DNA from 2 places in the Sporofaciens sp. SGI.106 genome. Region 2 is predicted to be linked to the other one. Evidence: predicted binding sites of a transcription regulator. Region 2 holds the regulator's gene; the other holds the start of a gene.
The links. The regulator HrcA, encoded in region 2, represses chaperone genes, less so after heat shock. The targets are predictions, from matches to a motif close to TGTTAGCACTCNNNNNNNNNGAGTGCTAACA.
Positions count from the first base shown of each region.

Region 1: the regulator HrcA is predicted to act here: its motif matches at 1,639-1,669, upstream of ACQRCC_RS04785 (co-chaperone GroES).

Region 1 covers NZ_JBNPMZ010000004.1:126,859-130,285, forward strand. Annotated here, with positions in the region: gene groL (chaperonin GroEL) at 1-1,300, opposite strand, end outside; gene ACQRCC_RS04785 (co-chaperone GroES) at 1,332-1,616, opposite strand; gene ACQRCC_RS04790 (MarR family winged helix-turn-helix transcriptional regulator) at 1,772-2,206, opposite strand; gene ACQRCC_RS04795 (NUDIX hydrolase) at 2,280-2,756, opposite strand; gene ACQRCC_RS04800 (RluA family pseudouridine synthase) at 2,846-3,427, shown strand, end outside.
Region 2 covers NZ_JBNPMZ010000003.1:59,722-63,148, forward strand. Annotated here, with positions in the region: gene dnaK (molecular chaperone DnaK) at 1-176, opposite strand, end outside; gene grpE (nucleotide exchange factor GrpE) at 227-907, opposite strand; gene hrcA (heat-inducible transcriptional repressor HrcA) at 953-1,993, opposite strand; gene ACQRCC_RS03395 (transposase) at 2,190-2,951, opposite strand; gene ACQRCC_RS03400 (hypothetical protein) at 3,059-3,352, opposite strand; gene ACQRCC_RS03405 (hypothetical protein) at 3,415-3,427, opposite strand, start outside.

The DNA.
Region 1 (3,427 bases), on a different contig from region 2:
CGCCTTCCAGAGTTGCAGCCAGTTCATCTACATTTTTCTGTGCATGGATATATGCGGATCCACCACCACAGATCACGCCTTCTGCTACAGCTGCTTTCGTTGCATTCATAGCGTCTTCCATACGGTATTTTGCTTCTTTCATCTCGGTCTCTGTAGCTGCACCGACACGGATTACTGCTACACCTCCACCCATTTTGGCAATACGTTCCATTAGTTTGTCTTTATCCATTTCTGATGTTGCATCAGCCATCTGTCTCTTCATGCTGGCGATACGTGAATCAATATCATCTTTATTTCCGGCACCGTCTACGATTGTTGTATTTTCTTTTGTAACCTTTACAGATTTTGCACGACCCAGCATATCCATTGTGGTATCTTTTAATTCAAGTCCAAGATCTTCCATGATTACCTGTCCGCCGGTAAGTGTTGCGATATCCTGAAGCATTGCTTTTCTGCTGTCACCATATCCCGGTGCCTTTACAGCAACAACTTTCAGCGTTCCTCTCAGTCTGTTAACAATTAATGTAGTGAGTGCTTCTCCTTCTACATCTTCGGCGATAATCAGAAGTTCCTTTCTCTCTCTCATCACATTTTCCAAAATTGGAAGAATGTCCTGAATGTTGGAAATCTTCTTATCTGTCATAAGGATATACGGATCTTCCATGTTCGCGATCATCTTCTCTTTATCATCACACATGTATCCGGAAAGGTATCCATTATCGAACTGCATACCCTCAACCACATCAATCTCTGTCTTCATGGTTTTAGATTCTTCAATTGTAATGACACCATTTTCTCCGACTTTTTCCATTGCATCTGCAATCATTCCACCGACTTCTTCATTTCCGGCAGAGATTGCAGCTACTTTTGCAATATGTTCTTTTCCTGTAACCGGATGACTCATTGCTTCAATTGCCTCAACAGCTGCATCGGAAGCTTTCTTCATTCCTCTTCTCAAAATAATCGGATTTGCGCCTGCAGCAATATTCTTCATCCCCTCTTTAACAAGCGCCTGTGCCAGAACTGTAGCAGTTGTTGTTCCATCTCCTGCAATATCGTTTGTTTTAGTAGCTACTTCTTTTACAAGCTGGGCGCCCATGTTTTCAAAACGGTCTTCCAATTCAATTTCTTTTGCGATTGTTACACCATCATTCGTGATTAACGGTGCACCATAGGATTTATCCAATACAACATTTCTTCCTTTTGGTCCCAATGTAACCTTTACTGTATCGGCCAGGCGGTCTACACCAGCTTCCATTTTCTTACGAACATCAATATCAAATGTAATATCTTTTGCCATGATAAACTCCTTCTTTCCTCTACTATTTTAATTATTCTACAATTGCCAGAATATCGCTCTGACTTATGATCTTAAATTCTTCATCGTCAATCTTCACATCTGTGCCGCCATATTGAGAAATAATAACCTTATCTCCTTCTTTTACCTGCATAGCAGTCATTTGTCCATCCTTGCATTCTCCCGGACCAACCGCGATTACTACCGCTTCCTGCGGTTTCTCTTTTGCACTGTCTGGCAGAATGATTCCTGATTCTGTCTTTTCCTCAACATCCTGATACTGAAGAACTACTTTGTCACCCAATGGTCTTAATTTCATATGAATAACCTGCCTTTCTTTTTGTTAGCACTCTATTTTATTGAGTGCCAGTGTGATTCACAAAAAAATAGTTTCTTGCGAAACATTATTTATTTTGTTTTTAAATTGTTTATTTTTAAAGTATTATATCATTAAAAATCAGCTTGTCAATAGGTTTAGAAAATTAATTTATTTATATTGTTTCTGATCTTTTCGGATACTTCCCGATAAATCTTCAATTCTTCTTCTGACACTCCCTCCAAAATCTTTTGATTCATGGCTTCTCTTCTACTTGTCATTTCCGTTATCAGTTCTTTCGCATGATCAGATATTTCATAATGAACATATCTTCTGTCATTCTTGTCCGGTATCGCAATAATGTAGTTTCTTCTGCAAAGATTGTCAACAGCCTGCGAAATATGTCCGCGATTCATCATTAGCTGACGATGAATATCTGTAGAGGTGTTATGTTCTCCGGACTTTGACAAAAAATACAAAATCTCCAGTTCTGCCCTTTTCATATCATATTTTTGACGCAGCTCGGCACTCTGTTCTTCCAACAGTTTTTTAAACTGCCCGCCCTGCAAAATGATATCAATTTGTCTATCCATATCCTTCTCTTCTTTCCGTAAATTTTTTCTATTCTATCACAAGTTAATTGATTCGTCATCTTTTAATTTTAAACTATACTTCCAGCGCTACACCATCCAGCACTGCTTCCAGGAGTCTGTCCTGACCATCATACACTAGCTTCAACGAAAAAAATGGATGCTCCTCCGCCAGAAGCCGCAGGAAAATCTTATCCCCTTCCCAGATGTTCAGCTTTTGTATCTTCGCAATATCTACCCATTCCAATTCACCCTCATCACATGGAATCGACTCTCCCTCAAAACCGTCAGCCGTGAAAAGGGACATATATTCGGTCACACCATTTCCCGATACAAAAGTCACCAATCCCCGGAAACGATATGAAGTCAGCGTATATCCCGTCTCCTCTTTCACTTCCCGCAGCAGGCATTCCTCCGGGCTTTCATCCGCCTCAAAATGTCCTCCCACACCAATCCACTTATCCTGATTCACATCATTTTCCTTTACCGTTCTGTGAAGCATCAGATATTTTCCATCACGTTCTATATAACAAAGCGTACTCAAACCAACCATACTTTTCCTCCATTCCCATAGCGTCTGTACATCAATGCAAGCTATATGTTATAGTAATATTATCATAACCATATTTAGAGGAAAATGCAATGAACCGTACAATTGATTATCTTATTGAAGCCGAAGATGACGGGCTTCGAATTGAATTATTTTTGAAAAGAAAAGGATATTCCCACCAGAACATTGTCAGTATCAAGCACATGCCGGAAAGTGTGCTTCTTAACGGTATCTTCAGCTACATGAACCAGACGCTTCATACCGGGGATATTCTGACAATCCGAATCAGTGAGACCCAGTCTTCCGAAAAAATTCCTCCGGTGAATATTCCCCTTTCTATCGTATATGAGGATGAAGATATTATCGTCATCAACAAACCGGCCGGAATGCCCATTCATCCATCTTTAAATAATTACACCAACTCTATGGCAAATGCGCTTGCATGGTACTACCGGGAACAGGGAAAACCTTTTATCTTCCGCTGCAGCAACCGGCTGGACCGGGATACATCCGGACTTACCGTTGTGGCAAAGCATCTGGTAAGCGGCAATATCCTGTCCTCTATGGTGGCACGAAGAGAATTTCATCGTGAATATCTTGCCATAGTGCGGGGTTCTGTAACTCCCGAATCCGGTACCATCCATGCTCCCCTTGCCAGAAAGGAAGGGACCATT
Region 2 (3,427 bases):
ACTGCCTGACGTTTTGCAGGCTCACCTACTAGACGCTCTCCTGTTTTTGTAAATGCAACAACAGATGGTGTTGTTCTTGCGCCTTCTGTATTTGCGATAACTACCGGCTGTCCGCCTTCCATAACGGCTACACAGCTATTTGTTGTACCTAAGTCAATACCAATGATTTTTCCCATGATTTATTCCTCCTGTTTTACTATTTTATTCTTAAAAAATGTTTTGGCTGTTAATTTGCAACCTTTACCATACTGTGTCTCACTACAGATTCACGGTACATGTAACCTTTCTGGAATTCTTCTGCTACGATGTTTTCACCGAAGTTTTCGTCCTCCACATGCATCACTGCGTTGTGGAAATCCGGATTGAATTCCTGACCTACTGCCTCGATCGGTTTCACTCCTGCCTCTTCCAGTGTGGTCATCAGCTGCTTATAAATCTTATCCATTCCCTGAATGAACGGATCTGCCTTTTCTTCCTCACTGACAGCTCCGAGACCTCTCTCGAAATTGTCTACTACCGGAAGGATTTTTTCTATGATATCTTTCGCTCCTATTTCGTACATCTGAGATTTTTCTCTCTCGGTACGTTTGCGGAAGTTATCAAACTCTGCCATCTGACGAGTCAGCTTATCGGTAAGCTCTTCAATTTTCTCGTCTTTTTTGTCTTTTTTATTTTTCTTGCCAAAGAACTTTCCTTTCTTTTCTCCGGCTTCTGCCTCTTCGGAAGCTTCGGTTTCTTCTGCCTCTCCTGCTGCCTCTGTCTCTTCAGATGCTTTTGCATCAAGAGGTTTTTCTTTAGAATCACCGGCATCAGAAGTTTCCTCTGCAACCGCTGCCTGTTCAGCTGCTTTTTTTGCTTCCTCGACAGCTTCTTTTACCATTTCTTCCTGGCTCTTTTCCTGATTCATTTCCTGATTCTTATCCAAGGGTTAATCCACCTTTCTTAACACTTTTTACTGTTTATGGAAAATCGCATCCAGTTCACTCTGCAAACGCTTCAGTGATTTTAATACATGTTCATAATCCATACGTTTCGGTCCGATAATACCGATTGTTCCCTTCATTCCTTCTCCCAATTCATAGGTTGCTGTCACAACACTGCAGTCCTTCATGGTCTGAACCGGCGTCTCATCACCGATATACACCTGAATTCCTGTATTTTCCTCCTGGGATAAAGTCTGGGTTACCAGTTCGGTGAGCTGCTGCTTTTCCTCAAAGGCACTGATGATTTCCTGTGCACTCTGTTTATCGGAAAGCTCCGGATATTTGAAAATATTCGTGGCACCGCTGGTGTAAATCTGCATATCTTCATCAACCTGAATGGCATCTGCCACTGCGTCCAGCACGTTACTGATGACCTCGCTGTGTATTCCTGCCTGTTCTTTTAATCTGGCGATCAGTCCCAGATTAATTTCTTCAATGGACATTCCATTCAGTGTAGTGTTCAGAAGCATATTCAGCTTCAGAAGATTTTCATTGCTGAGCGGTTCGTCAACGCTGATGATCTTATTCTTAATCACGTTACCACCAAGGACGATTACTGCAATGATCTGTTCATCATCTACCTGTGATAACTGAATGAATTTAATCTTGTTAGCGCTGTTCACCGGAGTAGAAACCATTGTCGCATAATTTGTATTCGTAGCAAGAACTTTCGCTGCCTGTTTCAGAAGCTGATCCATCTTGTCTGCCTTCTCCAGCATCTGCTCCTGCATTTCATTTAACTCCTGCTCCTTCTCCTGCATCAGCATATCTACGTAAAGCCGATAGCCTTTGTCGGAAGGAATCCGTCCTGCGGATGTGTGCGGCTGTAAAATGTATCCCAGCTCTTCCAGATCCGCCATCTCGTTACGAATGGTAGCAGAACTTAAATTCAGGTCCGTATATTTGGAAATAGTTCTCGAGCCAACCGGCTCTCCGGTTTCTAAGTATGTCTGGATAATTGCATGTAAGATTTTGAGCTTTCGTTCACCCAGCTGTTCACTGACCTGCATCTTTCCGCCTCCTCCCTAGCTGTTAGCACTCATTAAATTCGAGTGCTAATCTTTACGATTATTAATGTAGCACTACTGGTTTCATTTGTCAACACAGTTTATAGTTTTTTTATATTGGGGACGTAGCAAAATGCATTTTGCTACGTCCCCAATTGACATTCGTGGTGTACCCAACCGCCAATTCCCCTGTACCCATTTATTGGCTGTCCACTAAATTATAAGTTTCCACACATATTTTCTGTGCCCTTCGCTTACCTATCTTTAAGGTTTCCGCTAATTTCTTAATGTATTCTTCTCTATTTTCCTCAAACACCTGCACCAACAAACTCAATTGCTTTTCTTCGAACATCTCCTCTGCAATCTGGAGCGCTATTTCACAATATTGTTTATTCATATCATCCGGATAATCTATGAATATCTCAGACTGACGTTCTTTATGAAATGCGTCAAAAGCCTGGAAATCTTCGAAATGTTTCTTGTACATCAAAACTGCCTTTTCGTCCAGTATTCCTGTAGTTTCTGTCATATAATCTGCCATACTGCTATATTTATAGCGAACAGGATTCTTTATCATCCCCGCTTTTACCGGATTTAAATGAATATATCTCAAACACGTCCAGAAATACCTCTCATTTTCGATACATTCACTCATGAAGCGATTCTGGAACACATGTCCATTACGGTGGTGTTTATAATTATAATAAGATGCGTATTCGGCCAAAACTCTAGCCATGAATAAAGATAACGTTTCGATTTCTGCCCTGATAATAAAATGAGCATGATTAGACATAATACAATATGAATATATTTCAACCTTGATTTTTCCTAAAGTCTTTAGAATAATACTCTTCAAGAATATTTTTTCACGCTGCATATTAAATATTTTCTCTTTATTGATACCTTTTACTACAACGTGATAAATACCGGTTGTACTCTTCTTTCTTCTGTGTGTTGCCACCTTATCCCTCCTTTTTATGCAATTAGGGACAGGTACAAATACAATTGGGTACACCACAAATGTTAATTCAGGACGTAGCAAAATGCATTTTGCTACGTCCCCTTTTTTTAGCTAAGTTCAACTTTTACTGCCTCTTCCGGCTTAAACTCATTCTCCAGATCATAGATATTGTGTCCTGTAGATTCTCCCAGAACTCTTCCCTCCAGAGAATAGCAGCGGATAAATCTCTTCACATCGATGCTGGACCAGTGCTCTACATCCCAGCTCATGTATCCGTCTGCATCTGATTTTTTCTCTCCCAGATACAAGTCTACCTGGCGGCCGTTTCTCATCAACTCAATGAGACCTTTGGTTCCATCCACTTCTAACTCTTCTTTTTTTACTGAATCGTACACTTTCATGCTTATTCCCTCCAATGCATTTTTGAAAATTCTGATACTAAGAATTATACCTTTTTTACCTGCTAATGTAAAGAG